Regions from separate parts of the Sphingobacterium sp. ML3W genome, predicted to be linked through region 1. Evidence: riboswitches for the same ligand, from Rfam matches in the RefSeq annotation. Region 1 holds a riboswitch; each other region holds the start of a gene.

Region 1 (8,322 bases):
TTCTTTCGTATAAATCGACAGAGTCAATAGCTGTTTTTATATTGCGAACTTCCAAACCCGCATCTGGCTTATCTATGGCCAGCTGTTGATAATAGTCCATATGCTCGCTTAAAAACTTCATATTACGATCAACTAGCTGATTAGCAAATTTTGTCTCTCCTGTCTTATAAAGTGTATCAATAACATCGGCATAGCTCGTCACATCAGACATACTATATAATCGTTGCGGTAATTGGTTAAATGCTTTTATAGCTACTTGTCGAGCTTTTTCCGTTTTCCCTTGTGCAAGTAGTGTTCTTGCTGCTTTTCCGAAAATTTCCTCTGCATACATGCCGGCAAAACGAAAGGTGTCTGTATCGATATAAGTAGCTTGATGAATATTTCCCCAAGCATATTTTTCAACAATATTCTTATACAGATTATCCACATTTATTAAGGATTCACCTTCAGCAAGTTTTGCTTCTATGGGCATCAAACGATTGGCAAACCCTTCATTTACCATATATTTATCCAATCCCATCAAATTTTCACTTGGGACCATAGTGGAAAAATAAATTGGCCTTTGCCAATTATTATTGACAAGAACAGACATTAAGCCTAAGTCTGCCCGTGTCACGTAATCATTATTAAAAGTCCACTCCAGATGATTTGCTATTTCACTTTCCCATTCTTTGGGTACGACATGGTTTTGAATGACATCAACTTTATTGACAGCAAGTTTAAAATGCTTTGTTGGCAAGAAGTTTTCATATTGCCCATCTCGCATTTGAAGTTTATTCTCATTACTATCGGATAATAAAAAATCCAACAATAATTTAATATCTGTAGAACCCGCCAAATTCAGGTCATGGAAAGGCAAAGATTCACGAATTCCTTTAGCAACCTTTTCATTCGGAATGGTTATAGGTAGTCCTGCGGCTTGATAAGTTCCACTTTTCACTTGGCGGAAATACCTATCGGAAGTCAAATAACTAATCACTACTATTCTCACATCTCGTCGTACACCTTCTACTTCCTGTAAATACCATAGTGGAAAAGTATCATGATCGCCATAAGTAAATAGAATAGCATTGGGGGCGCAGGTTTCCAAATAATTTTTTGCGACATCTCTTGCCAATGATTTCTCCGATCGATTATGATCATCCCAATTTTGATTAATAAGTATCAAGGGACCGGCAATAAGACATAATGATGTTGCCATCAGCGTTGCATTTCTTTCGTTTATATATTTTTTGAGAAATTCCGAAATAGCAAACACCCCCAAACCAATCCATATGGTGAAGGCATAAAATGATCCTGCATAGGCATAATCTCGTTCACGTGGTTGCAAAGGGGATTGATTTAGATAAATAACAATAGCCAAGCCTGTAAAAACAAATAACAAACCAACGACAGCTGCATCTTTCATATTCCGTTTAAAATGCCATAAGGCTCCCATGATCCCTATTAATAAGGGGAGGAAGAAATAGGTATTCCGAGAGGGATTATGAATCATTTCATCCGATAATTTAGATTGTCCCCCTAAGTACAAATTATCAATCGCTTGAATACCCGACAACCAGTTTCCTTCTGCTAATGATCCGTTCCCTTGTTGATCATTTTGCCGCCCGACAAAGTTCCAAAGAAAATATCGCGCATACATATGCCCTATCTGATAATTAAAAAAGAATTTTAAATTATCAGCAAAATTTGCTTGTCTTCCTTCTTCAATGCCTAAATATCCTTTATAAAAATATTGATGATATGGTTTTTGACTATAAATCCTTGGAAAAATGGTCTCTCGATCAAATTGATAGCTTGAAGATCTTTTTATTGCTGCGTATTGATGACTGTCTTTTCTATAATCAATACGTTCATTCACACCTGTTGGGTTAGCATCAAAGTATGGGCCCTTTATTAACGGTTCTGATTCATACTGTTCTCGACTCAAATAACCTAAAAAAGAAAAGACATTTTCGGGATCATTATTGTTTAACGAGGGGTTGGCATTGGCCCGAATCAAAACCATGGTGAAAGAGCTATAACCCAATAAAATAAAACAAGTAGCCAGAATTGCTGTATTCAACGCTGCTTTCCCCTTTTTTATGGAGTAATGGATACCATAAATTAATGTTCCTATAATCAATACCACAAAAACCAGTATCCCCGAACCAAATCCTAATCCAAGGGTGTTGACAAAGAATAAATCGAATTTGGCGGCAAACTTAATGAGGTATTGGATTACTCCCCAGAGAATAAGAGCTAGAACTCCGAGTCCAATCAACATCGCTTTACTAATCCCCCAGAAAGTCGTCCTTTCGGTTTTCTTAAAATAAATAATGAGTGCTATAGCTGGAATAACCAATAAGTTCAATAGATGAACCCCAATTGAAAGTCCAATGATGTAAGCAATAACAATAAGCCAACGATCTGCTTGCGGTTTATTGGCTCTTACCTCCCACTTCAGAATGGCCCAAAACACCGCTGCTGTACATAAGGAAGACATAGCATAGACTTCGGATTCTACTGCTGAGTACCAAAATGTATCGGAGAAACTATAGGCTAAAGACCCAACCACACCTGCTCCCATTATTTTAATAAGCTGGTTTCTATCAAGTGGGCGATTATCGGAATATGTGATTTTTTTAGCTAAAGCTGTAATGGTCCAAAATAAGAACAACACTGTTAAACCACTACAGACAGCCGACCCTACATTCATCCAAAAAGCAACCTGAGATACATTACCTAAAGCGAAATTTGAAAATATATTCTGCAACATAAGAAATAAGGGTGCACCTGGCTGATGAACAATCTGAAGTTTATAAGCTGAGGCAATAAATTCGCCTGTGTCCCACCAACTTGTTGTTCTTTCGGCTGTCAAAATAAAAACTACTGTTGCCATGATAGCACATAGCCAGCCTAACATATTGTTCACTTTCGTATAGTTCATCGGTTTAAAGGTTTAATTAGTCCTGCGATAAATCAATTCGCACTTTGATTTTGAGTTAAATATAATAAAAGGAGATTTCATATGATATGGATTAACCTTTTTTAACAAAAAAATACAGCGCACAAAAAAAGAGCCTACTACATCTGAAGTGCAGCAGGCTCTTTTTAATATTTACTTTTCTTTAGAATAACTTCTCAACAATACTCCGAGTAGGACCAGGATTACTCATGGTATAAAAATGCAAAACTGGGGCTCCGAAGTCAATTAACTCTTTACACTGTTGTACCAACCACTCCTCTCCGACTTGCCTTACATCGGCATTATTTTTACACCCTGATACCGCTTCACTCAATACTTCTGGAATATCTAAATGAAAAATTTTCGGTAACGTAATCAGCTGCTTTTTTGTCGTCAAAGGCTTTAACCCTGGTATAATAGGTACATGAATATCATTTTCTCTACACTTATTGACAAATTCTTTATATTTTTCTACATTGAAAAACATTTGCGTAACGATAAATTCGGCACCCATCTCGACCTTCTTTTTCAACCATTTGAAGTCGGTATTAAAATTGGGAGCCTCAAAATGTTTCTCTGGATAACCTGCAACACCGATACAGAAATCTGTTTTCTCAGAATTCACAATATCCTCGTGTAAATATTGACCTCTGTTCATGTCATCTACCTGCTTTAAGAGGTCCGTAGCAAATGCATGGCCACCTTCAGTAGGAATAAAGTCAGCATCACCTTTTCTGGCATCTCCACGTAAAACCAACACATTATCAATCCCTAAGAAGTTCAAATCAATCAAAGCATTCTCTGTCTCTTCTTTCGTAAAACCACCACAGATAAGATGTGGAACAGCATCCACTTTATACTTGTTCATAATAGCTGCACAGATAGCGACTGTCCCTGGACGTTTCCGATAAGCAACACGCTCTAGCAAACCGCTTTCATGCTTCTTATACATATAGTCCTCTCTATGATAAGTCACATCGATAAAGGGAGGCTTGAATTCCATAAGTGAGTCCATTGTTTTAAAAATACTTTGGATACCTTGACCCTTAGCTGGGGGCAACAATTCAAAAGAAAATAAAGTTTTTCCTTTGGCATTACTGATATGATCAACGATTTTCATTAATTTTTTTTAAAAGTGATTTGGTTGGCTTACATCGAAATGCACAAGTAGACTTGTTTCAACTTATCTTTCCCATCTCTGAGTTGGGGTAGAATGTAGCACCTTATAAAATAACAGGTTGCTAAGGCTTCATTGGGTCTATTCCCTCTGCCTTTCTCTATAAGCATCGCTAATATCGGTAATAGAAATTGATAATCAAAATAATATTAATAGCTTGTATTAAATAAGGCAATAAATACTAATTTCAACGGATGCCTAATAAAACAAAAAAGTTATTACATTTTCATGCAATAACTTTTTTGTTTTATTATTTAATCCGAATACTTAAATCTCTTTATACAATTCGACTAATCCTTCAGGTAGATCTACCTCTAAAACTTGGCCTTCAGAATCAATGCCCAACATTAAATCATCATTTAATGGAAACATGAGCTCTTTCCCATTGAAATCGACTGTTGCTATAAATTGCTGAGGCATTTCCTGCACATGTGTTATTTTGCCAAGCTCACCATGCGTCTCATCAATGACTATATACCCGATTAAGTCTGTATATCTAAAATCATCAGGATCTCGCTCAGGCATTTTATCATTAGGAAGGTATATTTTTTTACGGACTAAAGGTTGTGCCTTATCGATATGATCGACGTCTTCTAAGTTCAAGTATGCTGTACTATTTGCTTGATACTTGATATTGTCTACAAAGTAAGGTACTAATTTTTTATTGACTTCGGCAAATAGGACATCAAAGTCCAAATCTTGGTAATCTTCAAATTCAAAAAAAAGCTGAAGCTCTCCTTTTAGTCCGCGAGTTTTACTAATATAACCGATGTAAAAACTTTCTTCTATGGTCATGTTCTTATTTGAAAGGGCAAATTTAAATATATATCTGCAAAATTGCAGTATGTATAGGAGTAGAAACTACATTCTTGAAAAAAAAAGCCGGCTCATAGTGAACCGGCTTTCTTGATACTGTATGAAAGAAAAATTATCCTTCAGTTTCTTCTGCAGCTGGAGCTTCAGTTTCTTCTGCAGGAGTTTCCTCTACAACTGGAGCGTTTTTAGCAGCAATTGCAGCAGCCATTGCTTCTTTTTTCTTAGCTTCAGCAGCTAATGCAATTTTCTTAGCTTCAGCTTTAGTAGTTGCTAAACCATCTTTTTTACCAGAGATTCTAGCATCATTAGCTTCAGTCCAAGCAACAAATTTAGCATCTGCAGCAGCTTCATCAAATGCACCTTTTTTAACACCACCATTTAAGTGTTTTTTGTATAAAACACCTTTATCCGAAAGGATAGTACGAGCTGTGTCAGTAGGTTGAGCACCTTTATTCATCCAATCCAAAGCTTTTTCAAAATCCAAAACGATAGTCGCTGGGTTTGTGTTTGGGTTGTAAGAACCAATACGTTCAATGAATTTACCATCACGTGGTGCGCGTGCATCTGCTACTACTAAGTGGTAAAAAGGACGTCCTTTTTTACCATGTCTTTGCAATCTGATTTTAGTTGCCATGTTTTCTTGTTATTTATGTATTCAACATATCCCCCGAGCTACATGCAAGAGGGGACGCAAAGATACAAAGGATTATTGAAAGTAAAAAGACAAAAAGAAAGGGCAACTCCCACAAAATAAGAAAGATGATGGAATCGCCAAGAACGCAATCTAATACTATCCTCACGACAACATCTTTATCTATACAGCAATAAAGGAATTTTCAAAAGGAATTTATTCGTAATTTTACTTCATCTCTTACAGCGTCAAACGCATAGACAATTTTGTCTATTCAAATTAATAAGCGTATTTTCATCCTTCCAAATCAAATTGAATTCATGTCATCGATAGCGCCACTAAAAATATTAAAAGCCTCAGCTGGATCAGGCAAAACATTCAGCTTAACCGTCCACTATTTAACTTTATTACTTTCAAAAGAAAACAGTTATCGCGAAATATTAGCAGTCACTTTCACAAACAAGGCGACAGCCGAGATGAAAGAAAGAATCCTGTCTGTTCTAAAAGGATTAGCGCAAGGGGATCAGGCCAGAAAGATCGATGATTATAGACGCTTGCTCTTGAATCAATTTTCTCATTGGAATACTGATCTGATTCAGGAAAAAGCTTACCGTGTCTACCGTAAAATATTGCATGACTATAGCCACTTCACCATCAGTACCATTGATGGTTTTTCACAAAAAGTGATTAGAAGCTTTACTTATGAACTCAATTTGGATGCAGCATATAAAATAGAGATGAATACGAGTAAGGTAAGGCAAGACCTCACCGTTATGTTAAATCAACTCTTGGATAAACGACCTGATCTATTGGAATGGATTATCGAATATGCTGAAAAGAAAATCTCAAACAATGAAAATTGGAACTATCGCCGTGAATTAACGAGTTTGGCGAATGAAATATTCTCAGAAAACTTTAAAGAGTTTGACAAACACCTCCTATCTCAGGATTCGGATAAAGTGTTCAATACATTAAATAAAGAAATAGAAACCTTCACTAAAGTATTCTTAGAAGCACTGCGTGAAGAAGTTAAAAATTTTACAACAACATTTAAATCCTTAAATATCGATGTCGCAGAATTGAAAGGAAAAAGTAGAAATCCGATATACTCACTTTCCAATTCAACGGTCAATGTATTCAAACAAAGTACAACTGAACTCCAAAAATTCATCCTTAAATATGTTGACCTGATAGATAAGGAAGATGCATTTTTAGATGGTAAAAAAGAAGTCAACTACCCCCTGCAACAAGCAATTTTACCTATTTTAAAAAACTTTAAAATATTACAGGATAAATTTAGCACCTACATCACTTACGAAGCATTCCAAAAGAATTTTTACTACCTACGTCTTTTGAAAGAGATGAGTGATCTGCTGGCACAATGGCGAAAAGAAAACAATGCACAATTAATTTCGGATGCACAGATACAACTGAACAAGCTTGGTCTAGATCAACATGGAGATCCTACCTTCATTTGGGAGAAAATTGGGAATCGCTATCAATACTTCCTATTCGACGAGTTTCAAGATACGTCTCGTATCCAATGGAAAAATTATAGCCCACTCTTAATCAACGCGCTTGGAAATGCTTCAGGGGAACTATCCGAACATTTAATTGTTGGCGATGTAAAACAGAGCATTTACCGTTGGAGAAACGGCGATTGGCGTATTTTACTGGAACAGGCGGAGAAACAAGTGGCAAATGCCTTTCATATTACAAATAAACAGGACCTACAGGAAATAATCGAAAGTGGTTCATTGGATGTGAACTACAGAAGCCTTCCGAATATCATACATTTCAATAATTACCTTTTTGAGACTGTCCCGAACCATATCCAAAAGTTATTAAATGAGCATATCGCCGATAATCTCGATGATGAAGGGCAAACATGGTGGGAGGAAATGGGATATGACCACATGATTATCAAAGCGTATGAAGGTGCTTCCCAAAAAGTTCCAGAAGCAAAAGTCCTAGACCAAGCACAGAAAGGGTCCATCACGATCAAATATCTAGAAGTAGAAAACAATGTGAGAAGAAATTCACAAGTAGAAAATCAGGCGGTGGCTTCCCTATGTCAGCAAATTGAAGAATGGATAACATCGGGCAGATATCAAGCTAATCAAATTGGAATCCTTGTGCGATCAAACAAACATGCTCGTTTGATTATTCATGAATTAATGAATTATAGAAATGAAAAACAATTGCAATTCGAAGTCATCTCTGGCGACGCATTGGCGCTGGAAGCGAATGAAGGAATACAATTATTAATCGAGACATTAAAAGCCTTTGTTTTCAGTACAGACAAACACATTCTATATAAAGCAAAGCTTACTCACCTTTATCATATTATTCAAAATGGCAAAAATTTCGATGCTGAAATTTGGCTTAAATTTAAGGAAAATGATATTCTAAACTTACAAGAAGAACTTCCAAGCGAATTAATTGAAAACTGGGAAAACTGGCAGAAACTTCCCTTAGTCCATTTGGTTGAAAAACTTATAGCGGTCTATGGATTGACCTCATTACACAATCCACACTTACCTTATATTCTAGCATTCAAGGATATGATTACTAATTTCTCCGTAAATGGTGAGCGCGGTATCAATCAATTCTTAACTTTCTGGGATGAAGACGGTATAAAAGCCGTACTCCCCTCTTCGGGTAAGGTAGATGCTATTGAAGTGACCACAGTACATAAATCGAAAGGATTAGCTTATGATGTCGTCATGATTCCATTCTGCAGTTGGACAT
Region 2 (8,322 bases), 1.1 Mb from region 1:
TTTTAGTGATGTTTCATTTTCAATTAATGAAAATGATAAAATCGCTCTAATGGGAAAGAACGGGGCAGGTAAATCAACATTGTTGAAAATTATTGCTGGTGCAGGAAAAGCCACTACAGGTCATGTCTCTGGACCAAAAGATGCTGTTATAGCCTACCTTCCGCAACATCTATTGACGCAAGATAATGTTACTGTTTTTGAAGAAACTTTAAAGGCATTTGAGGAGGTTTATCATATGCGTGATGAACTAGAACAGTTAAATGAACAGTTGAATGTCAGGACAGACTATGAAACGGATGATTACATGAAACTCATCGAACGGGTATCGGAATTAAGTGAAAAATTCTATTCTATAGAGGAAGTTAACTATGAAGCTGAGGTTGAAAAAGTATTAAAGGGTCTAGGTTTTGAGCGTAATGATTTTACACGTCAGACTTCCGAATTCTCTGGAGGATGGCGCATGCGTATTGAATTGGCAAAAATATTATTAAAAAAGCCTGATTTAATTTTATTGGATGAGCCAACTAACCACATGGATATTGAAAGTATTCAATGGTTAGAGGATTTTTTAATGAACTCAGCTAAAGCAGTGATTGTTATTTCACACGATAGAGCCTTTGTTGATAATATTACCAATCGGACGATAGAAGTAACGATGGGTCGTATTTACGACTATAAAGCTAAATACAGTCATTACCTAGAGCTTCGTAGAGATCGTCGCTTGCACCAGCTAAAAGCTTATGAAGAGCAGCAGCGATTTATTGCGGACAATCAAGAATTTATAGACCGTTTTAGGGGAACATATTCAAAAACACTACAGGTACAATCGCGTGTTAAGATGTTGGAAAAATTAGAAGTTATCGAAATTGATGAGGTTGATACATCAGCGTTGCGATTAAAATTTCCACCTTCTCCTCGCTCGGGTCAATATCCTGTGATGGTTGAGGAACTAACCAAGAAATATGGCGACCATGTTGTTTTTCAGAAAGCAGATATGGTCATTGAACGTGGTGAAAAGGTTGCTTTTGTTGGTAAAAATGGTGAAGGGAAGTCAACTATGATTAAAGCAATCATGGGAGAAATCGAGTATGAAGGGAGTTTGAAAATCGGTCATAATGCTAAGATTGGTTATTTCGCACAGAATCAGGCTGCGTTATTAGACGGTGAATTAACTGTTTTTGACACCATAGATCAAATTGCAGTTGGGGATGTCCGTGTGAAAATTAAGGACTTACTAGGTGCTTTTATGTTTAGTGGTGACGATACAACTAAAAAAGTGAAGGTCTTGTCAGGGGGAGAAAAAACACGTTTAGCCATGATAAAATTATTGTTGGAGCCTGTCAATGTTCTGATTCTCGATGAACCTACCAATCACTTGGACATGAAAACGAAGGACATTATAAAAGATGCTCTTCAAGATTTTGATGGGACATTGATTTTAGTATCCCATGATCGTGACTTCTTGGATGGTCTAGCGCACAAAGTATTTGAATTTGGAAATAAACGTGTTCGTGAGCATTTTACAGATATTAAAGGATTTCTTGAATATAAGAAAATGAATAGTTTGAAAGATATAGAAAAGTAACAATCAAAAAAAGCTCCTAAAATTGTTTAGGAGCTTTTTTTTTAATCGATGTCTGACTTTTTTCCTCCTCCAAAGAGTTTGGATACAATCCAAAGGATTAGACCCACTACAATGACGACTACGATAATGCCTGACCATACACCTGCTTTGAAAATGCCCTCAATTACCGAGCAGCTCGTTAAAGAAAGGCAAGTTAACAGGATAAATACTATTGGAAATATTCTCTTCATGATATATTGTGTTTTAATAAAGAACAAGCATTAGGTTCTAATGTTTGTTCTTTACATTCATTTTTTCTAGAAAGGTAAATCTTCTTCTATCGTATCTTCAGAATTAACAGTAGTGTTTCCTTTACTTGATTTAGACTTGCTCATCACAATAATGTTTTCAACTTTAATCTCAGTTAGTGTTCTCTTGCCGTTAATACTATCCTCAAATTCGCGGTAAGTTAGTTTTCCTTCTACTAATATCTGTGATCCCTTTTGGCAATGTTTCTCAATGATATTATTGAGGTTGCCCCATACAACTAGGGTGTGCCATTGGGTTTCGTCCACCCACTCTCCGGCTTTGTTCTTAAATAAATCTTTGGTTGCTAGTCTCAGCGTAGATACCTTGGTTCCGCTATTACTTGTTTTGATAATGGGATCCCCACCTAAATGACCAATTAACTGAACTTTGTTTCTTAATGTACTCATAACTTTAGCTTTAAATGATATAAAATTGTTTAACTTCAATAATTATGTTCTTCAACAACGTCGAATAACTGCTGTAAAAGTCAGAATTAGAATAAAATTTAGTCGGTTATTAAACGTTTATATTCGACTGTAAGCGTTTGTAAACGTTTGTTGTCGTTTATTTTTTTAAGCTTATGTTAGAAAATGTTTTAAAAATTTGTTTGGAATGCAATCAACCTATACGTGGAAGAGCTGATAAGCGGTTTTGCGATGATAATTGTCGGAATAGCTATAATAATCGACAGAACAGTGACCATACGAACCTAGTACGAAAAATCAACTACACACTACGTAAAAATAGACGTATCCTGCTAGAGCTTTTGGGGGAAGAGGGGATGTTAAAGGTTAATAGAGAAAAATTGCTACAACAGGGATTTGATATGAAGTATTATACAAATACTTTTATAAATGTAAAAGGGCAAACCTACTTTTTTGTTTATGAATATGGTTATTTGGTCATAGAAGGTAGTATGATTTTAATTGTTAAAAGAGAGCCAAAATAGAGAATAAAATTATGGGTTATCGCTATTTATGTTTCCATTAAGATTAATTCATGAGGTGAATTTTATCACATATCCACAATTTCTGAAACTATATGAGATGCTATGAGAACAGGATAATTATATATGATTGACTATGGGATTAATTTTTCATGAACTTTTTTGCCATAGTGGTCAGTGCCATAGAATAGGAGATATTCTACTTGAGTTCCTAATCCGGAAGTTCCCTCTTTCTGTTTGATGAATATCCTTTGAAGATTAAGCTTGTGCCCATTGACTACAGTTTCTACATAGGGCTTACCTGTTTTGTCAATTTTGAGGTATAGTGGTTGATTGGCATAAGACACAATTTTGATTTCAAAGGTATTGTTTTCCAATTCTTTTGATTTAATACCATATGCAAATTTTTGTTGGATACCTGTCAGGGGTCTAATTTCTCCATTTTTATCATATAAAATACGGTAGTTTTTAATCGGATTTTTATTGTCAAAATTTAATTTATCAATCATGTTAGCTTCATAAACATAAGTGTTATGACCTTCACTATGCTGAATATAGAAAAGAAATTTTGGATTGATTGCTGGTGTTGGATAACCTTCTTGTGCAAAGCTGCTTATTGCTGTGCAAAATAGCAAGTATATAGAGTTGATCAGATTCTTCATCTTATGGTTATTTTACTTCCGTAAAAATAACTATTCTTGACTTAGAATTAAGCGGTCACGTTCAATATATTAAAAAAGCAAGCCCGAAATAAAATACATCGGGCTTGCTATAATTTATAATACTAAATTTCTGAACTTATTCAGCTCTTAAGATTTTAGCAGCTTCAACCATTGCTTCTAAAGCAGCTTTAGTTTCAGGCCAAGCACGAGTTTTCAAACCACAGTCAGGGTTTACCCAAAGTTGTGCTGCAGGAACTACAGCTTTTGCTTTGCGTAATAATTCAACCATTTCTTCTGTACTAGGTACGCGAGGAGAGTGGATGTCATATACACCTGGACCTATATCGTTCGGATATTTAAAATCAGCAGCAAAAGCGTCTAATAACTCCATTTGAGAACGAGATGTTTCAATCGTGATTACGTCAGCATCCATTGCAGCGATATCTTCGATGATATCATTGAATTCAGAGTAACACATGTGTGTATGAATTTGTGTATCATCGTCTACATTTGAAGAAGATACACGGAATGAGCGGACTGCCCAATCCAAATATTGTTGTTGATCAGCTTTGCGTAATGGAAGGCCTTCGCGTATTGCTGGCTCATCAATCTGGATAATTTTGATACCTGCTTTTTCTAGAGCTTGTACTTCATCTAAGATCGCTAATGCAATTTGGTATGTTGTGGTAGAACGGGGTTGATCGTTACGTACGAATGACCATTGTAAGATTGTTACTGGACCAGTTAACATTCCTTTTACAGGACGGTTAGTTAAAGTCTGTGCATAGGCTGACCAACGAACAGTCATGTCTGCAGGACGGTATACATCGCCATAAATAACTGGAGGTTTAACACAACGTGAACCATATGATTGTACCCAACCATTTTTAGTGAATGCGTAACCAGCTAATTGCTCACCGAAATACTCAACCATATCATTACGCTCGAACTCACCGTGAACTAGAACGTCGATATCCAATTGCTCTTGAAGGCGGATTGTTCTTTCTGTTTCTTCGGCGATTTCTTTATCATACTGCTCTTGAGAAATTACACCTTTTTTCAAGTCTGCTCTCCATTTACGAACATCTTTCGTTTGTGGGAATGAACCGATAGTTGTTGTTGGGAATGCAGGAAGGTTAAATTTTTCTTGTTGTGCTTCTTTACGTGAAGTAAATGTAGAAGTACGTTTAGCATCATCATCAGTGATATTTGCAGTACGCTCTTTAACTTCTGGTTTATGAATCAAGGTAGAAGTACGACGATCTTCAGCAGCAGCTTTATTTGCTTCGAAACGCTCAGCAGTTTTTGAATCTACTTCGCCATCAGCTAAAATCGCTAAATCTTTTACCTCAGCTAATTTTTGTTTAGCAAATGCTAACCAATTTTTCACTTCTTTTGGTAGTGATTCTTCATTGTCTTCGTTATCCAAATCGAAAGGAACGTGTAGTAAAGAACTCGAAGGTCCAACTAATACACGGTCTTTACCTAAAGCATCAACAGCTTTTTTGATTTGTGCTAAAGATTTTTCATAATCATTTTTCCAAATGTTACGACCTTCAACAACACCTAATGAAAGTGTTAATGAGGCTGGAACTTTTGCTAATATGGTGTCGAGTTGGTTTTCACCTCTTACTAAGTCAACGTGAACAGCGTAAACAGGTAAGTTTAATGCAGTTTCTTCATTGTCACGTAAAGCCTCGAAATATGTTGTTACAATAATTTTGATGTCTTTAGCTGCAGCAGCTAATTTCGTGAATACACTTGTGTATAATGCACGTGTTGCATCATCAATATCTAATGCTAAAAATGGCTCGTCAATTTGTACATATTTTGCACCAGCGGCAGCCAATTTGCCTAGGATTTCTTCATAAACAGGAACTAACTTGTCGATTAAATCGATACGGTTGAAACCAGTTTCTTTTTCTTTACCTAATAATAAGTATGAGATTGGGCCGATTAAAACTGGTTTAGTTTCGATACCCAAAGATTTTGCTTCGTTATATTCGTTTAGGAACTTTTCTGAAGTTAATTTGAATTCTTGATTTTTCACGAATTCTGGAACGATGTAATGGTAGTTTGTATCAAACCATTTTGTCATTTCCATTGCCGTAACATCAACACCATCTTGTTGGAAGCCACGTGCCATTGCAAAGTAAAGATCTAAGTTGTAGCCATTATCTTTTGTATGTAAAAGAGATTGGTATTGTGCAGGAATTGCGCCTACCGTTAAAGTCAAATCTAAAACTTGGTCATAAAATGAAAAATCATTTGAAGGAATCAAATCGATGCCAGCATCTTTTTGAGTTTTCCAGTTGCCTTCACGGATTTTCAGTCCAGCCTGCAATAATTCTTGCGCGCTGATTTTTTTAGCCCAATATGCTTCATTGGCCTTTTTCAACTCGCGAAAGGCACCTACACGTGGGTAACCTAAGTTGTTCGTTAGTAACATAAATATGAGATTATTTTATTTGTTCAACCTTAACGAAGCAAGAAATTAGAAGAGTTTTGTATTTGAAATAAAAAACGATCAAAAATTCTTGAATCTATTTTACTAAATTTTTTGATTGCTTTTAGAGAGGAGGGCACAGGATATTTTGTGTCTAGCTTATCATTCCCAATTTGATTGGGTAGAATGTAGCACCTTGTCAAATGACAGGTTGCTAAGGCTTCATTGGGTCTATTCCCTCTGCCTTTCTCTATAAGTGCTGTAAATATCGGAATTTCTTTTAGAAAAACAAAGTTTTTATAACTTTTGTGAAAAAATGACAAAGAATCGTGTATTATAATTGAAATGTAGCAACCATTCCGAGTTGTTTGCCATTGTAAAATGGAGAGGCCATCGTGAATGGAGTTGTTTTTTTTGATTGTAAATGTTTATCGAAGAGGGGTAGCAGCCAATATGCAATTTTGGTTCCCATGATTCCGATACCTGCGCCCATTGCTACATCAGAAAACCAATGTTTATGGTTATACATTCTGAGGTATCCTGTTCCTGCAGCAATTGTGTAACCTGCAATTCCATACCAAACAGATTGATCTTTATATTCTTGCCACAACATCTCTGCTCCTGTAAAGGCGATTGCAGTGTGTCCTGATGGGAATGACTCTTGGTCTGCTTGGTCTGGCCTCCAAGTAGGGGTGGTATGCTTAATTGTATATACAGTTGAGAGGGTGATAGCGTGAGAGATTGTGCTAATTGCCAAACGTTCTTTGAGACTGTGTTTACTGGGTATCCCGAGTATATCAAGACCATATACAGCTGCCGAAGGAATAAAAAGTGTGAGATTATCGAGCTTGAATGTTTTCGACGGATTGTTATTTATTGCATTGTTTATTTGTTCATTTTTATGTTTTAGGTAAGGGCTTTTTAAGGATACTATTCCATACGTTATTAATGTGGCTGGGACAAGTAATTGCTTGTATGATATCTGTTTGACTTCGGCTTTAGAATTAATAAGTGATAACGAGTCACTTTGGGCATGGAGAGATGTTGAATAGAAGGATAGTAAGAGGCTTAAAAATAATAGGGATGAAATTTTCATTGTTGTACTTAAATAATAATTTTACTTGGCATAAAGTGAGCGCGTATTTATAGCGGTTTTCTAACTTAGATAGCTCATCGATATGAATGCAAGAAGTTCTCTGTATCCCATCAACGATTATGACGCCTTTTTATTGAGGAAAGCTTCAATTTAAAGAGACGCTATATACCTCTCTTTAAATTGAAGCTTTTTTTAGCTTACTAATAATTTATAACCTTTTCCATGCACATTGACAATTTCTACTTTAGGGTCATCTCTTAAATATTTTCTTAGTTTACTTAAGAAAACATCCATACTTCTGCCCGTGAAGTAATTATCATCGTGCCAAATTTTTAATAGGGCTTCTTCTCGTGTTAGTACATCATTTTTCTTTAGACATAGCAGTCGAAGTAGCTCTGCTTCTTTTGTAGATAGTTTTTGCTGTAGTCCCTTGTGTGCAATTTGTTGACTTGTATAATCGAAGAAATACTCTCCGATTTCAAACTTATCACTAATAACTTGTTCATCTTTTTCCCTTACTACTCGTTTAAGTAATGCATGGATGCGAAGAAGCAATTCTTCTACACGGAATGGTTTCGTGATATAATCATCTCCACCGAGCTCAAATGCTTCCGTTTTATCTTCCATCATACCTTTTGCTGTCGCAAATATGATAGGGGTCGTGTTGTTTATTTTTCTTATTTCTCTACCAACTGTGAAGCCATCTTTTTTTGGCATCATGACATCTAGAATGCAAAGATCAAAAGTGTTTTTACGAAATTGATTAACTGCATCTTCTCCGTCCGTGCAAAGTGTGACGTCAAATTTACCTTTCAGTTCTAGGTAATCTTTTAACAAATCCCCTAAGTTTGGGTCGTCTTCTGCTAATAATATCTTCTGCATATTCTTATAGTTTTGTTCGAATATTGATGATAATATACGAAATTAATATCGGTTTAATTTTTTATGGGTAATGTTATTTCAAACTGAGTCCATTTGTCTTTCTCGCTTTTAACTTGAATTTTACCGTTCATTCTTTTGATTATATCATAAACGTAGGAAAGCCCTAAGCCAAATCCTTTTACATTATGTATATTTCCTGTTGGGATTCGATAGAATTGATCAAATATTTTTATTAAATGGTCTTTTGCCATTCCTATTCCATTATCAATAATAGTAATTTGGATACTGTCCTTTGTGTTTTTTGTTTTTACTGTGATTTGAGGATTATCTTTGCTGTATTTTATGGCATTATCAATCAAATTGAAAAAGACATTAGAAAGATGTAGCTCATCGCCAATAATTGTATCATGCTTTGCT
Region 3 (8,322 bases), 1.7 Mb from region 1:
TTAAAAGAGTTACCTAAACTTTAGAGATTGGATGATTAGAAAAAATAATGAAGTAGTTACAACCTAAGGTAAATCCTTCACTTAGTATTAATATATTGCTTAAATAACCTTTAGCAAGGTAGGAAAGGCACAAAAAAACCGACTGGTCATCCCAATCGGTTCATTATATCTTATAGTGTTCCTATTATAGTTTTTCGATTTCTTCAATGGAAAGGCCAGTCCCTTTAGCGATATCCGCAAGAGGTAGTCCCATTTTCTTAAATTCTAATGCAATAACTCTTTTTTCAGTCTTGAGCTTAGCACGCTCTTCTAATCGCCCCTTCTCAATTCCAGATGCGATGCCTTCTTTTTTTGCTTTATCTAATAAATATTCTTTAGTACCCATAATACTCTCCTTCCCTGATTGATTATAAATTTCTGACTCAAATATACTTAAATTCAACTGATTATCAAAGCGTACGTAATACGTCAAAAAATCATAGAGACTCTGACGCGTACTCCTATCCATATTACGAATCACCATCTGATCATAAAGATCATGCTTAATGTGCTTCAGCTTTTCGTCACTGACTTTTTTATTTTTGATGGCCAATAACGTGGTCAGTACAACCACTGCGAATGGATTGGCATCATCACGTAATAGTGCCTCTTCTTGATCTAAAATTTTGTAACAATTAAAATTGTACTGGATGCTGGTACCCATAAATTCATCCTTATAGGATGATGGCTTGTAACTGACGTTATCATCCACCAATATAGCGATAGCAGTAATCGGAACTTTGTACTTATCATAAACTTTGTAATAGTATTGGAACATGCGCTCGGCTAAATCCCCTTTACCCTTACTGGACTGCACTTCGATATGGCACAACACATACTTCATGCCACCATCTTTGAGATGCACCTTGACCAGTTTATCCACAAAACGAACGCCCCTACCATTCGGTTCGGGTGGAAACAAGGTTTCAAACTCCTTATCCAGATAATCAAACGGTTTGCTCAGATCAAATACATCATCGGCATCTGAAAAGAAAAATCGTAAAAAATGCGCAAACGTCTGCTCTAAGATAGATTTCCACAGCAGATCGTCGACACGACTGGATGAATTACTCATAATAGATTGTTAATAAATTGGTTACTATAGTAAATATACAAAATAATATATGTAAAAACTAATTATTTTAGTAAAAAATTTCAGGACATCATAATGTTTAGTCATATAGTACTCATTGGATAGCAATCGATAAAATCCTCTTCAATATCTAATTATTTTAAAAAAAATTATAAATAAAAATAAAATCTACTATATTTGTAGAGTATTCAGAATTGCACGATGCAATACCAACCGAGTTGAGAACCACGGTGGTAAATTAATATGGGTTTCGACCAAAAATATCTGGATACAGTTTATGGTTTAATCCTTTAAATTTTTAAATTGTATGGCTACAACAAATCTTTATCAACATTTACTAGAAAAATTCAGTTATTACTCAATCAACGAACTGATACAACTCAACAATGATACCATATCAGGGAAAGGTTGGGGTTCCTCCAAATCTACATTTCGTACCGCTCTTCTAAGTACCTTCTCAAAAAGAGGCTTAGATCTTTCAAACATTATTTCGAGAGAAGATGGCTTTACCTCGGTAAAACATGTAGCAGTGAGGTTAGAGGAAAATACACTTATTCCAATTATTCAGTAAAGCAAATTCCGTTTTAGAATGAATTTTCTAGTTGATTTATCACTCACTGAGAAGAACGTTGACTATTTAAACGCTCCTCTTAATGAGTGATAATATTTTAACATATTGTTTTAGCGAGCTCCACCTTTTCAATTCTGACAACCGGTGATAGCTGATAGGATTGGAGTAAGTTACCACAACAACCATATAGTTACACCCTATTAAACCATTGTTACTATGCGATAGTACTCATGAAAAATGTCCTTTAACGCCTGTAGGACCCATTACTAGGCTTAATTTACCGCTTACCGGAACTACCTTTAGGCTTTCGCTAGTCACTTTTTCGATATCATGCCTCCTATTGTTTAAATCTATTACTACCTTCTCCCAATAACAGCATACCTTCATTTAAATAGAAGACCTTTAGCCGACAAATGATGACATTTATTGTCAACATGTAGCTAGTTACTAACAACAAGTAGATAATGGCTGTGAATAGATAGATATCTAGTGCCCATAATTTCTCCGCTACGCAAAAAGTATGAACAACTTATCAATAACTAACAGCTTTTTTTTAGTAATGCTGTAGTTATTCAACATAATTGCTTCTTTTCAACAGATAACCAAGCAGTATTATAGATTGTTTCCCATTATTAATGTGATATCAAGCTACTAAAATCAAAAAAGGGGTTGTTCATGCATTGACAATAACTACTCAAAATGAATAAGTGGATAACATTTGAACCAAAGGCTTTTCCAACAGGCTAACTGTGTTTCATGAAAGCAATAAAGTGTTCCTGTTGAAGCCTCCATTATTACAACTTAAGCCCCCAATACAAAAACTATTAGCATGCGAACTATCATGAGACAGATTATTTAGGAATATTTCAGTACTCTTATTTATTTTATGACGGATGTGAACGACAATTTAGTTGTTCAAATATAACTCATAATACCGCTATAAAATATTCCTTATAAAAGAATGATAGATTGCTAATTGATGCGCCCTTTTCTCATCGTAGACTATATCTCTTTTAAACTCAAATATACCCTTATGCCATGATAGCCTGTGATACCTATCACTGGGCATATGTTGTGGTTGTTTATATGGATAGATATGAAACTTTAGGTCTACTAATAACCAAAAAGACTGAGCTTACCTAAATCAAAGCTTAACTCTATTATAAACTAACTAAAACTCAAACTTCACCAGCAAAGCCTTATGATCGGTAGGCCATATACCTTTTGGCAATAAAAACTCATCTTTGCTATCTTGCTCTTGTTTTTTACCAAATTTCACCGTTTCTTCAGGACCAACAATTTTGACCGCAGCGACATGAAGTGGTTTATTCGTTCTGTAATAAACATAATCAATCCGGTCACGCTCATCTGCCAAAGGTGCCCAAGTAAGCTTTTCAATGGCTACATCTTTATTAAATGATGGGAATGTAAATCCTGGATGTGTAACAGGATTTGGATACTTTTCTCTAAAACTATCTACGAATCCTGCTTTTGTCAATAATACAGAACAATCCCAAGGAACTACAGCACCTCTATGATCGAACAAATCTTTTGTTGCGTGAATCCAGTCTAGGTGTGAGGGTTCGTTAAAATCTCCCGCAATGATAATAGTAGCATCTTTCGATTCTTTGTCGGCGTCTATAATGATATCAAGAATTGCATCATCACGCTTTCCCTTACGATTGGCTTCTAGGATACTTATAGCATCTACAATGGGGGCATCCAATTTTTTCCAGGTAACACCGTCATAGCCTCTTGGTAGATAGCAGGCATAATTGGTATAATCTAGGTGAACCGAATAAAATGTAAAATTTCTTCCAGCAACTTGAATCTTACTTTTCAACACGCCGCCCATATCACTTGCCTCGTCATACAAAGGTTGCTGCTCTTTTATTGGAAACTTAGAAATAAATGCCACGTCTAATGTTGGTGCACTTGCAGTACCATAGTACTCCACCCCCTTTATTTTTAATTCGTCCAAAATACGTTGTACAAAATCGGTTTCCTGATAGTTCCTAACCTCACTGAATAAGACAACATCTGCTTTCTTATCAATGATTTCATCGGCTATAGCCGGAAAACCATTTGGAACGGACGTACCCTCCTGCCAGATATTAATCTGCAAGACGTTCAATTGATTTTTAGTTTGGGAAAGGACCACCTTACCAACAACAAGAATCATTATTGTAAATAGAAACTTCTTCATATATATATAATACCACTAATTATTTTAGATTGACAACATAAGTTCTCAATTTTAATTAAAGTGAAGATAATTATTTCTGATATAAAACCAACGTATTCTACTTTTACAGTAATTATATGCAACCGTAACAAAATAAAAAAAACGGCAACCTCTTTCGAGATTGCCGTCTAGATTATAAACTATAAACTGATATTATCTTGTTCCACCAGCCCACCATACATTTTCAGTAAAGACATATTGCCCATTACCGTATGCAGCTTGAACATAAGGGTTTGTTGTCGTATCATCGCTACCATATGGCAAACGCAATGGGAACTTACCTGGGTTTTTCAACTCGATCAATTCTTCTCCATTTGCTTTCCAACGACGGATATCGTTGTACATCTCTGTAGACTCACCTGATGCTCCAAAGAAACCTAAGTATTTTTGATTAGCAATTTCTTTTAAAGGATTAGCTACAAATAATGGTTTTACGTTGTCCTCAAAATAATTTGAAATATCCGCATCATTTAAATCTGCTGAAGTTTCAATAATATTTCCACTGTTAAGAACAGTAGCTGCTGAAAAAGCTGCATTTACAGCGATCTCTGAATTTTTAATTGCAGCTGTTATCGCATTCTTTAATACAGGTTCAATAGCGCTAGTACCTTGACCTAAACGTTGCATTGCTTCTGCCTTCAAAAACTGCAATTCATGATAACTCAACAATTGCGTTGGAGCAGTCTGCGCGTAAACAAATGTAGATGTCAAATATTTATTCTGAACTTGCTCATTTTGACCATTCACAGCTAATGAATCATAGGCCGCTTTATTGGTCGCGAGATCCGAAACTTGAATCCAATTAGTTACACGATTAATTGTTTTTGGTGGCGTCATAAAATTACGAGTCAAACGTGGATCTTTACGATCGATCATTTTGTCTACGATACTTCTACTAGCAGCCAATCCATCTCTAGACCATTGAAAGTCAAATAATGGATTTAAGTTAGCCGTACTATATTCTGTAAATTTTGCTTCCTCATTTGCATTGGCAAATGATTTGTCCACATGATTAATTACCGTATTCAACACATCTTGATTACCAACAGTAGTTTTCAACAAACGCATCGCATAACGTGCTTTTAGGCCATGTGCAAATTTCAACCAACTATTTGCATTTCCTCTGAATAATAAATCTTGCCCTCCTGCTGATCCAGTTCCATGCGTATCTCCTTTCGGTAGATTTTCAATTGCTGCATCTAAGTAGGCATTGACCTGTTTGTACAAATCTTCTTGTTTATCCAATTTTGGATTACGAACTTCTAAAGGATTGAATCCTTCAGAATAAGGTACATCACCAAACAAATCGGTCAACAATGCTAAGTTATACGCTGCCATAACCTGACCCATACCTAAAGTGGCATAGTTCCCCTCTTGGCTTCCACCAACTGAACATTTTTCAATGACTAAACGAGCATCGCGCAATGTGGTATACACATTTCCCCAAGTATTATTGAAAGTGGAAGCTACAGCTACCGAGTTACCTCTTTGTTCCGCATTCCACAATTGATTATGCGTACCTATTTCGTGCTCCACATAACTTGATAAATACGTATTGAAATCACCACCAACATTTGAAAATGCAGTACGTGTAATGACGTCTGTTAAAATAAATTTTGCTTGAACGTCTTTTGGTTTATCAACATTCTCGTTGATATTGTCCATCGCATCCTCTGAACAAGAAGTAAAAACCACTGGAGCAGCTAATACTCCCATAGCTAATAATCCTACTATATTTAATTTAAATTTCATTGTCCTAATTTTTAGAATTTAATGTTTACACCTAGACCATAACTTGAGGTTCCTGGAAGAGAGAAACGTTCAAATGCACCTGACATATTGGTGTTTCCTTGAGATACTTCAGGATCATATCCTTTCAGTTCAGACCAAAGAATGATATTACGTGCAAATGCATTGACATCTACTTTGATTTTTGAATTTTGATATACTGGGTAACCTACTGCAATTTCACGCAATTTCACGAATGAGGTACCACGAATCGATGATTCGGAAATATCATTCATTGCAGTGAAATATTTGAAGGCATCTGTATTCGTTTGCTTACCATTTGCATCAAATTCAGGATGTGCATCGATCATAATATCATTCACTTCACCGTTAGCTTTCACCGCTGGCAATTCGAATAAAAATCCATCCCCATTACGGTAATCTGCAGACTGTTGCGTGACACCATAATAACCCAATACTCCTGCTGTTCCATGGAACATCTGTCCACCTTGTTTCCAATCAATCACTGCTGATAAACGGAATTTTTTGTATTCAAAGTTTGTATTGAAACCTAAATTGAAATCAGGAGATACATTACCAATTACTTTTTCTTCACCAGCTTGTGGTAAGCCGTTTTCATCTACAACAATCTGATCTGCCTCGTTTCTTAAGTAAGAAACTCCATAAATAACCGGGAATTTATAACCAATACCTGCACGTACCTGTGGTTCTACGAAGCCACCCATGAAGATACTGTTTACTCCTTCTTTCAACTCATCTACGTAGTTGTCTATTTTAGTGAAGTTAAAAGCAAAATCCCATTTGAAATCACCAGAACGGTAAGGAGCAACTGCTAAAGTTAACTCATGAACATTCGTATGGATTTTTCCACCATTGGTTACTAAACTTGAATAACCAGTAGAAGCTGCCAATGGCACATCAAAAATCTGATCTTTTACATTCTGACGTGAGAACGTATAGTTCATATTGATCAATCCGTTCAAGAAAGTCAAATCTGTACCCACCTCAATTGCTTGCGTATTTTGAGGTCTCAAGTTTGGATCATAAACTTTAGAATACGGAGTATAAGATGTTATTCCATCACTATTGATTGGGTACAAAATAGGAGTACCTGATGAGAAACCACCACCATATACGGGCTTGTCATAATAACTTTCATAGTAATCACCTGCTTGTCCTACTTCGGCAAATGAAGCCCTGATCTTACCCATGGTTAGGATAGAATTCTTAAGGCTTTCTAGTTCTGTGAAAACAAAACCAGCCGATACTGATGGATAGAAGAACGAACGATTGTTACGTGGCATCGAAGAAACGATATCGTTACGACCTGTTGCGTTAAAGAACAACATGTTCTTGTACGCTAACGCTAAACTACCAAAAGTACCGAATGTACGCGTACGGCGTAAGTTCTGCTCTGTAGTAACTGTTGAGGCATTATTGATATTATCCCATCCTGGAAAGTTGAAGTTCATACCAAAGGCATAATCTCTTCTACGTACACGATTAACTATTTCATTACCAACCATCGCATCGAAAACTAAATCATCGTTAATTTTCCAGTTGTATGCTGCAGTACCCAATGAGTTCCACTCCGTTACCGAGATATGGTAGTTCTCCACTTCTCCTTTTCCATTGGAATGTCCATAACCAAAAAGATCGGTATAATTGGATGTATAAGAATCAACACCTGCTTGGTATTTCAATGTCAATTTTTGATTTTCTCCTAAATCAGTCGCATATTGACCAAATCCATTACCAAAAAAACGTTGCGTATCTTCAGAGAATTTATTGTTCTCAGTAGCCCAATATGCCCCATCGAACCCTCCTGTACTACGGTATGTATTTTGTTGTGCAGGATTATTTAAATAGTGAGAAGGGATTCCCTTTAAGTCGTAAGACGAAGGAGCTCCAAATAATGTAGCCATGATACCATTATTGGCACCTGTTTGTTTTGTGATTCTTGAATTGACATAATTACCAGAGAATCCTGTTGTCCATTTATCCGATAATTTAGCTTCACCAGCTAATTTTGCCGTATAACGATCCATACCTGTAGATGGCACTATACCATCGGCATTAGTCGCTCCTAAGGACATCGCATAACTTCCTTTGTCAAACCCTTGCACAATATTGAAAGAGTTGTTAAAAGTACGTCCGATATCGAAGAATTCTTTCGCATTATTGTATGCTTGTGGCGTAGCCCATGGATCTAATCCTGCATTTGCACGTTGCGGCACATAATACATTCCTTCATGCTTACCATATTTCTTTGTATAGTCATTATCAACATTTCCACCATACACTGGATCTAAATGCAATTGATCGATACGTTGTCCCCATGCCGTTGAAGCCATTGGCGAATATTTGCCACCTGCCCCTTGTGCATACGTATTTTGAAAATCTGGAAGAACAGATACTTTATCAAAAGAAACATTAGAATTATAAGAAATCTGAGGTTTCCCTTGCTTTCCTTTTCCACTTTTAGTCGTAATCAAGATAACACCATTGGATGCACGCATACCATATAATGCAGATGCTGCTTGTCCTTTCAAGATATTGATGCTCTCGATATCGTTTGGATCGATATCCAAACCTCTAGAAGCATAATCGGATCCTGTTACGCCA
Region 4 (8,322 bases), 1.8 Mb from region 1:
TCATAATACACTTTTACTTATCGAGAACTAATCTTCGATAACTTCAATACTTAAAATACGATCACCTTGACGGATCTCATCTACTAGATCAACATTTTCGATAACTTTACCAAAACAAGTGTGGTTTCTGTCTAAATGTGCTGTATTGGTACGGCTGTGGCAAACGAAGAATTGAGATCCACCTGTGTTACGACCAGCATGAGCCATCGATAATACACCTCTGTCGTGGTATTGGTTTTCTCCAGTCAATTCACAATCAATTTTGTAACCTGGGCCACCTGTTCCTGGCATACCAGAAGCACCCTCACGTGAATTTGGGCATCCACCTTGAATAACGAAGTCTGGAAGCACACGGTGGAATGTTAATCCGTCGTAATATCCTTCTTTCGCTAATTTGATGAAATTTGCAACTGTATTTGGAGCATCTGCTGTATAGAATTGTACAGTCATGTCGCCTTTTTCTGTTTTGATAATCGCTTTACTCATTTTATTAAAATAAATATGTTCAATTACAAATATAAGATTTCAAAACGATTTGAAAAAAAGAATACTTGATCGAATTAAGTAAGAAGCATTAATATTTATTTAAATAATTGATTCTAATAATATTATCTTTTATATTTAGACTTATATTAGTCCATAATATAGACCTTAAATTCAATTTATTTTAATGATATGAGCAAACTGGTTATTCGGGAGTGGGCAGAGTCTGATCGCCCACGAGAAAAATTACTGGAACAAGGACGTCGGGTTTTGTCAGATGCAGAGCTTTTGGCAATTTTAATTGGTTCTGGATCTCGGGATGAAACTGCTGTGGAATTATGCAGACGAATCTTATCCAGTGCGCAACATAATCTGGATAATCTTTCCAAAATGGAAGTTATCGATTTATGTAATTTTAAAGGAATAGGAGAGGCAAAAGCTATTAGTATTATTGCGGCCCTTGAATTGGGACGTAGAAGAAAGGAATCTATTCAAATTGAAAGACCTGTACTCAATAGCAGCAAGCGCGTATATGAATATTTTAAATATCAATTACAAGATCTTCCTCATGAAGAATTTTGGGTATTATATCTTAATACAGCATGTAAAATTTTAGATAAACAGTTGATCGGTAGAGGGGGAAATGATTTTACACCAGTTGATGTCCGGATTATCTTAAGAAATGCTTTGAATTGTAAGGCAAATTCGATGATTTTGATTCATAATCATCCTTCAGGAACCTTACATGCTAGTCAAGCAGACAAGGTAATAACTAAAAAAATCATCGACGCTGCTAAACTCATGGATATTAAGGTCAATGATCATGTGATTTTTACCGACAATGCGTACTACAGTTTTCGAGATGATGGATTATTAGATTAATAACCGAAAAACTGAGCACAAGCAGGTTGAAAAATATTGGGTTTTCCCCGTGAGAATGGGGAAATTAAATCTCCCCACTTTCGTTTAATCGTTAAATTTTCTCTTTTGTCTCCTATACAGGATATAGACAATTGCCAGCAAAGCGACAACTGCAAGAATGATATAACTTGAATTAGAATTTTGTTGTGTATTAATGGTATCTGCAAAAACCAAGTTGCCTACCATAATTAGTAGAATTGTTAACCACTTAGCCATAATTTATAATATTTTATATATTTAGTAACTCCACAATGTAGTGAATATAATATTATAAAGCAAATTTTCGGCCATCTTTTTATTTAGACCAGACATTTGCACTTTTTTAACAAAAAAACGTTGGATCTGACACAGATCCAACGTTTTTCACCTGCGAAAAGCAAGCTAGGGTTGGTTGATATTCGGTTTCTTAATGTATTATTTAGTCAATCTCTGCAATGAAGTTTCCTGTTTGATTAATTTCAGATTTAAATGCTGTAATTTTCTGTAAATTGACTGTTCCGATTACATATTTAAAATTTGGAGCGTAATATCTTTCGATGATGTTAGAAAAGCCTAATTTTTCGATTAAGCTATCGTCCTCATATCTTAAATACACTTTGATTTCATGGTCGGTACTATATGACAGTGCATTTGTGTTTAAGTGTTTTTTGTATTCATATCTATAATCATAGCGCAACGCTGTGATATCAGATAATACCGCAGAACCTGTTGGATGACCTCCAGCTCCTTTACCATAAAAAAACTGCTCATCCGCGAAAGCAGCCTTTACAAGTACGCCGTTGTTTTCGTTTTCAACATTGAACAAAATGTTATCAGCGCTGATGAACTTAGGGATGACATAAAGGACAACTTTATTTTGATCGATTTCTCGAGCTGTAGGGATAAGTTTTATTTTAAAATTTTTCTCTTTAGCAAAGCGTATGTCTTGAACACCCAATTTATCAATCCCTATGTTAAATACGTCATCTGGGTTGACATTTATACCGTATGCGTGAGCGGCAACAATTGTCAACTTGTACTTAGGGTCAAATCCACCGACGTCCAAGGTAGGATCTGTTTCTGCAAAACCTAAATCTTGAGCTTCTTTTAAAGCATCTGCGTATGGTTGGTTTTCATTAAATACCTTTGAGAGTATAAAGTTGGAAGAACCGTTAAAGATACCCGTTACAGCGTGCAATAGCTCGTTGTCGTAATACTCTTCCAAATTACGTATAATAGGAATACTACCACAAACTGCACCTTCGTAGAGTAGGCTTGTGCCATATTCTTGTTGGATGGAAGCTAGTTCCTCTAAATGCGTAGCAATCATTTTTTTATTTGCAGATACTACATTTTTTCCAGATTTAAGCGCACGAACAGTTAATGCATAGGCAGCATCTGCATCGTCGATCAATTCTACAACGGTATTGATTTCAGGATCTGAGAGAATAGCCTCAGCATCTGTTGTGAATAATTCAGCAGGTAGTGATCTTTGTTTGTCAGCATTTTTGATGACAAATTTTTTAATTTCTAAATTTAAGTTTTTAGTCTTGATAATGTCGTACAATCCTTGCCCTACAACTCCGAATCCAAACATTCCAATCGTTAATTTCTTACTCATAGTTATTTTTTGCGCTTTATATAATGTTGCTATCTGAATTATTTTATTTTATCGAATGCTTGTTGTAAATCTGCTTTGATATCATCAATATGCTCGATACCGACAGATAAACGAAGTAAGCCTACAAATACTCCTGCTGCATTTTTTGCTTCATCACTAAGCTGTTGATGAGTTGTAGCCGCAGGGTGAATGATTAATGTTTTTGTATCTCCAACATTTGCCACGTGACTGATTAATTCTAGACTGTCAATAAATTCATCAGCTTTTGTTACGTCGCCTTTAATTTGGAAAGAAAGAACAGCACCGTAGCCATTTTTTAGATATTTTTGAGCGTTAGCATAACTTGGTGAACTCTTTAATCCTGGATAGTTTACATTTTCTACCTGTGGATGTGATTCTAACCATTTTGCTACTTCTAACGTATTGTCTACATGACGCTGAACGCGTAGGGATAATGTTTCTAAACCTTGAATCAGTTGGAATGAGTTGAAAGGCGATATTGCAGGACCAAAATCACGTAGCCCTTCTACACGCGCACGGATAGCAAATTGGATATTGCCAAATGGGCCATTAATACCAAATACGTCTGCAAATACCAATCCATGATATCCTTCTGATGGTTCTGAGAATTGTTTAAATTTACCATTTCCCCAGTTGTAATTTCCACCATCAACGATAACACCGCCGATGCTAGTTCCATGACCACCAATCCATTTTGTTGCTGATTGAACAACTACAGAGGCACCGTGCTCTAAGGGTTTGAATAAATAGCCGGCTGCACCGAATGTATTGTCAACAATAAGTGGAATATCATGTTTTTTAGCAACAGCAGCTATTTTGTCAAAATCAGGGATATCGTAACTTGGGTTTCCGATAGTTTCCAAGTAAAGTGCTTTTGTGTTTTCATCGATTAATGATTCAAAGTCTTCAGCTGTAGTTTCTTTTGTAAAACGTACATCAATACCTAGTCTTTTGAACGCTACTTTAAATTGATTATAAGTACCACCGTAGACATTACTGCTTGAAACAAAGTTATCTCCAGCTTCTAAAATGTTGTTTAATGCAATAAATTGCGCTGCTTGGCCAGAAGCAACAGCTAGTGCAGCTACACCACCTTCTAAAGCAGCTACTCGTTTTTCAAAAACATCTGTTGTAGGGTTTTGAAGACGTGTGTAGATGTTTCCAAATTGTTTTAATGCAAATAAATTAGCGCCATGTTCTGCGTTTTCAAATACATAAGAACTTGTTTGATATATAGGCACTGCACGTGAACCAGTTGTTGGGTCAGCAACTTGACCTGCATGCACTTGCAGTGTTTCGAATTTCAAATTTTTATTTGTAGACATTATAGTTATAATTAATTAGTTAAAGATTCATTAGTAAAAAGGGGATAGGGCTTCGCACATGAATATGTACTCGCAATCAATAAATTAAAAACAGATTGATTAACAAGAAAACGTAAACATGTGCCAACACATTCGCGTCGAAGTCGATGCAAAAGTTGTGCTTGTTACGTTGGTTTTAGAATTTACCTTCTTGTTTTGTTGTAATGTGATTATCATTGTCGTTTCATTTATATCCTCCAAAGCAGTATTACTTTGGACAGGAATTGGCACCTTTTCAAACGTATTTTGAAGGTTGCCAGTGGGTCATTGAGCCAGTCTCTCGCCACTTCTTTATAAATCAAGACCTGATTGAAAGGTTTTGATTAGATGTATTTCTATTTGAAGTACATTGCAAATATATGCCTTGATTTTTATAAAGCAAAATATTTTTTGCTATTTATTTAAATAATTAAATAAAACAAGGATTTAGAGGAGTGTAGATGGATTACGTGTTTGAGGTAACCAGAATAAAAAGATAGGAGCATTGCCTCCTATCTTTTTTATATAATGATCCTTCGACACTTTACACACAATGTTTACCAGATGGTGTAAAGTGCCTATTTTATAATGCGCTTAATCTTATTCGATTTTTTAATGAGTTTATGTAGTTCGCTATAATTCTCGTCTTGAATGGCATCTTTCAAGGCTTGAAGCTGTTTGATGTTTTCTTCCAATACTTCTAATACGTTTACTCTATTTTGTTTGAAAATAGGAGTCCACATATCAGGTGAACTTTTCGCTAAACGTACTGTTGATTCAAATCCGGAACCTGCTAACTCAAAAATTCTACCTTGCGATTTCTCTTTTTCCAGAACTGTTAGGGCTAAAGCAAAAGAGGTCAAGTGTGAAATATGAGAGACATAGGCTGTGTGAGTGTCATGCTCTTCGGCTGTCATAAAAGAAGAACGCATTTCCAGCAATTCAGTAATAGAATCTGTTAGTTCGAAGGCATCTTCATCAGATTTAAATGCCTCTACGTAGACCATCATTTTATCTTTAAACAGATTTGGGAGCGCGGCTTCAGGTCCAGAATACTCTGTACCTGCCATAGGATGCGCAGCGACATAGCGTCCACGTTTAGGGTGGTCAGAAATCAATTGTAAGATATTTAGTTTGGTAGAGCCCATGTCAACGATAACCTGATCTGTTACTTGATCGAGTAACTTTGGTGCTAAAGCGATGATTGCATCTACAGGAGCGGTTAAAATGATAACCTTACATTTTTCCAAAGCTTCTTCCAGTGTCGCTTTGTGGTCAATGAAGCCAATTTGCATTGCTTTGTTAAGGTTTGCATCACTTTTGTCTACACCAAAAACTTGATCGCAGAATCTTTTTTCTTTTAGTTTCATGGCGACTGAGCCGCCAATTAAACCGACGCCAATAATGGCTATATTTATCATGTTATTCTAATCTTAATTCGTTTCCTTTGCTACCTTAATCCGTGTAATTGCCTCTTTTAAAACTTCAACTGAGGCGCATAAACTAATTCTAATATAGGTGTTTCCTGCGCTGCCGAATATTCCTCCAGGTGTGATGAATACACGTGCGAGATCCAAAACTTCATCACTTAAAGTGTATCCTGACGCGTAATTTTCAGGAACTTTAGCCCAGACAAATAGACCCACCTGATTCTTTTTATAAACACAGCCCAGTAAATCCATGATAGCAAATACCAGAAATCTTCTTTCGTTATAAATGGTGTTCAACTCTTGATACCATGCTTTATCCAGCTGCAATGCTTTTGCTGCAGCAAGCTGAGCTGGCAAGAACATACCCGAATCCATATTACTTTTGAATCGCAATACTTCATTGATGCGTTCTTCTGCGCCAACCAACATACCGATACGCCATCCGGCCATATTAGAAGATTTGCTGAGCGAATTTAATTCCAAAGCGACTTCTTTTGCCCCATCTATGGACATAATACTTTTAGGAGCGTCGGTCAATATAAAACTATATGGGTTATCATGACAGATCAAAATATGATGTGTTTTTGCAAAGGCAATCAATTCATGATAGAATGCTTCACTGGCACTTGCACCGGTTGGCATATGAGGATAATTGATCCACATTAATTTTACTTTCGACAGATCGTTTTCAGCAAGCTTTTTTAGGTTCGGTAACCAATCTGTTTCCTCTGCTAAATCATAGGTGATTGCTGTTGCCCCGCTTAGACGAACTGCTGCAGCATAGGCAGGGTAGCCAGGGTTAGGTATTAAAACCTGATCTCCTTCTTGTAAATAGGTCATGCAAATATGGACGATACCTTCTTTAGATCCTATCAAGGGTAAGATTTCTGTATTTGCATTGAATGTAGCATGATAATATCGTTGATACCAATCTGCAATAGCTTGTCTCAAAACCGGAGATCCTTTATAGTTTTGATAACCATGTACATTGGTCTTAGCCGCTTCCGTGCTCAATGTCTGAATCACTTCAGGATGAGGAGGTAGGTCAGGACTTCCAATGCCTAAATTAATCACGCGAGCCCCTGCTTTATTAAGCTCGTCAATCTCTCTTAATTTTTTGGAGAAATAATATTCTTCGGTTTGTTGCAACCTTTTGGCAACTTCTATCTGCATTATATTCTGGTATTTTACAATTTACAAAGACTAAATTAGGGTTTTTCTATTAAAATAATAGTAATTTGTCGCTTTAATTGCTAATTGTTGAAGAAAATTAATTCTATCATCCAGATGCAAGATTTTTTCTATAGGTAAGTATTCCTCACGTATTGCGGGTAATTTTACTATTTTTGCTACCTTAATATTATAAATGAAAACTTACTTTAGGTTATTATCTTTTGCCAAGCCCATTGAGAAATATGCAGTCCCGTACATTATCTGTACGTTAATCACGGTTGTATTTAGTACTTTAAACTTGGCCTTATTAGCTCCGTTATTACAGACTTTGTTTAATACTGATCAGGTTTCTGCACAGGCAGTATTAGAAAAACCAGAAGGATACTTTGATATTCTTGGCCATTTTAATTACTACGCTAGTTTAGCAAACCAACAATTTGGTGCTTACGGTGCTCTGAAATACGTCTGTATAGTCATCGTTATTTCTGTATTTATTAGTAACTTATTTCGCTATTTAGCACAGCGTATAATGGAGAATTTACGTATACACACGTTGTTGAATTTGCGTAAGACAGTTTTTGACAATGTCATGGACCTGCATTTGGGGTTTTTTAATGGTCAACGTAAGGGTGATATTATTTCAAAAGTTTCATCGGATGTTCAGGTTGTACAATATTCTGTTACAGGTACCTTACAGGTTGCATTTAAAGAGCCTCTTCAGCTAGTTGCTTATTTAGTGATGCTCTTTATCATATCGGCAAAATTAACATTTTTTGCCATGCTCGTGATTCCTATATCGGCGTTTTTCATATCTAAAATTGTGAAAACTTTAAAGGCACAAGCAATCGCAGGTCAAACATCTTATGCCAATATGATTTCTTATCTGGATGAGGCTTTATCGGGAGTTCGTATTATCAAGGCATTTAATGGTACGAATTTCGTTAAAAAAAGATTCAATGATGAAAATGATCATTATGCAGGTATTATGCGTGCAATGGCGAGACGTCAACAATTGGGATCACCTGTTTCTGAATTGTTGGGTGTAATCATGGTTGCCATTATCTTGTTATATGGAGGTAATTTGGTTTTGTCAGGTAGTGACGAGTTTGGAGCTTCTGAATTCATTGCCTATATCGCTATATTTTCACAGGTTATGCGTCCAGCAAAGGCATTGACGGATGCCTTTAGTAATATCCATAATGGCATTGCGGCAGGTGAACGTGTTTTGGAATTGATCGACACAAAAAGTGAGGTGACGGATAAACCCAATGCGAAAGTAGTGTCTGATTTCAATCAATCTATTGAATTACAGCAGGTTGATTTTGCTTATGGAGAGAAAGCTATTTTGAAA

The links. A riboswitch is a leader RNA that binds a small molecule or an ion and turns the genes downstream of it on or off. The one in region 1 is predicted to bind S-adenosylmethionine.
Region 2: it holds a riboswitch for S-adenosylmethionine, as region 1 does, so the genes downstream of both, metE (5-methyltetrahydropteroyltriglutamate--homocysteine S-methyltransferase) here and metF (methylenetetrahydrofolate reductase [NAD(P)H]) in region 1, are expected to answer to the same signal.
Region 3: it holds a riboswitch for S-adenosylmethionine, as region 1 does, so the genes downstream of both, KO02_RS04655 (hypothetical protein) here and metF (methylenetetrahydrofolate reductase [NAD(P)H]) in region 1, are expected to answer to the same signal.
Region 4: it holds a riboswitch for S-adenosylmethionine, as region 1 does, so the genes downstream of both, KO02_RS12355 (O-acetylhomoserine aminocarboxypropyltransferase/cysteine synthase family protein) here and metF (methylenetetrahydrofolate reductase [NAD(P)H]) in region 1, are expected to answer to the same signal.

Annotation. Positions count from the first base shown of each region.
Region 1 is NZ_CP009278.1:4,667,823-4,676,144, forward strand. It holds gene KO02_RS19980 (DUF2723 domain-containing protein) at 1-2,929, opposite strand, end outside; gene metF (methylenetetrahydrofolate reductase [NAD(P)H]) at 3,111-4,067, opposite strand; SAM riboswitch class I at 4,128-4,233, opposite strand; gene rimM (ribosome maturation factor RimM) at 4,392-4,919, opposite strand; gene KO02_RS19995 (30S ribosomal protein S16) at 5,053-5,574, opposite strand; gene KO02_RS20000 (UvrD-helicase domain-containing protein) at 5,892-8,322, shown strand, end outside.
Region 2 is NZ_CP009278.1:469,608-477,929, forward strand. It holds gene KO02_RS02125 (ABC-F family ATP-binding cassette domain-containing protein) at 1-1,585, shown strand, start outside; gene KO02_RS23155 (hypothetical protein) at 1,627-1,815, opposite strand; gene KO02_RS02135 (single-stranded DNA-binding protein) at 1,882-2,280, opposite strand; gene KO02_RS02140 (hypothetical protein) at 2,454-2,822, shown strand; gene KO02_RS02145 (DUF4833 domain-containing protein) at 2,954-3,481, opposite strand; gene metE (5-methyltetrahydropteroyltriglutamate--homocysteine S-methyltransferase) at 3,618-5,930, opposite strand; SAM riboswitch class I at 6,084-6,186, opposite strand; gene KO02_RS02155 (phosphatase PAP2 family protein) at 6,262-7,023, opposite strand; gene KO02_RS02160 (response regulator transcription factor) at 7,216-7,905, opposite strand; gene KO02_RS02165 (sensor histidine kinase) at 7,959-8,322, opposite strand, start outside.
Region 3 is NZ_CP009278.1:1,050,171-1,058,492, reverse strand. It holds gene KO02_RS04665 (hypothetical protein) at 1-24, shown strand, start outside; gene KO02_RS04660 (hypothetical protein) at 185-1,114, opposite strand; SAM-I-IV-variant riboswitch at 1,312-1,404, shown strand; gene KO02_RS04655 (hypothetical protein) at 1,440-1,703, shown strand; gene KO02_RS04650 (endonuclease/exonuclease/phosphatase family protein) at 2,875-3,909, opposite strand; gene KO02_RS04645 (SusD/RagB family nutrient-binding outer membrane lipoprotein) at 4,102-5,700, opposite strand; gene KO02_RS04640 (SusC/RagA family TonB-linked outer membrane protein) at 5,712-8,322, opposite strand, start outside.
Region 4 is NZ_CP009278.1:2,880,982-2,889,303, reverse strand. It holds gene KO02_RS12375 (DUF5606 domain-containing protein) at 1-4, opposite strand, end outside; gene KO02_RS12370 (peptidylprolyl isomerase) at 28-486, opposite strand; gene radC (RadC family protein) at 676-1,365, shown strand; gene KO02_RS12360 (homoserine dehydrogenase) at 1,823-3,004, opposite strand; gene KO02_RS12355 (O-acetylhomoserine aminocarboxypropyltransferase/cysteine synthase family protein) at 3,043-4,350, opposite strand; SAM riboswitch class I at 4,575-4,689, opposite strand; gene KO02_RS12350 (prephenate dehydrogenase) at 4,947-5,789, opposite strand; gene KO02_RS12345 (pyridoxal phosphate-dependent aminotransferase) at 5,802-6,971, opposite strand; gene KO02_RS12340 (ABC transporter ATP-binding protein) at 7,165-8,322, shown strand, end outside.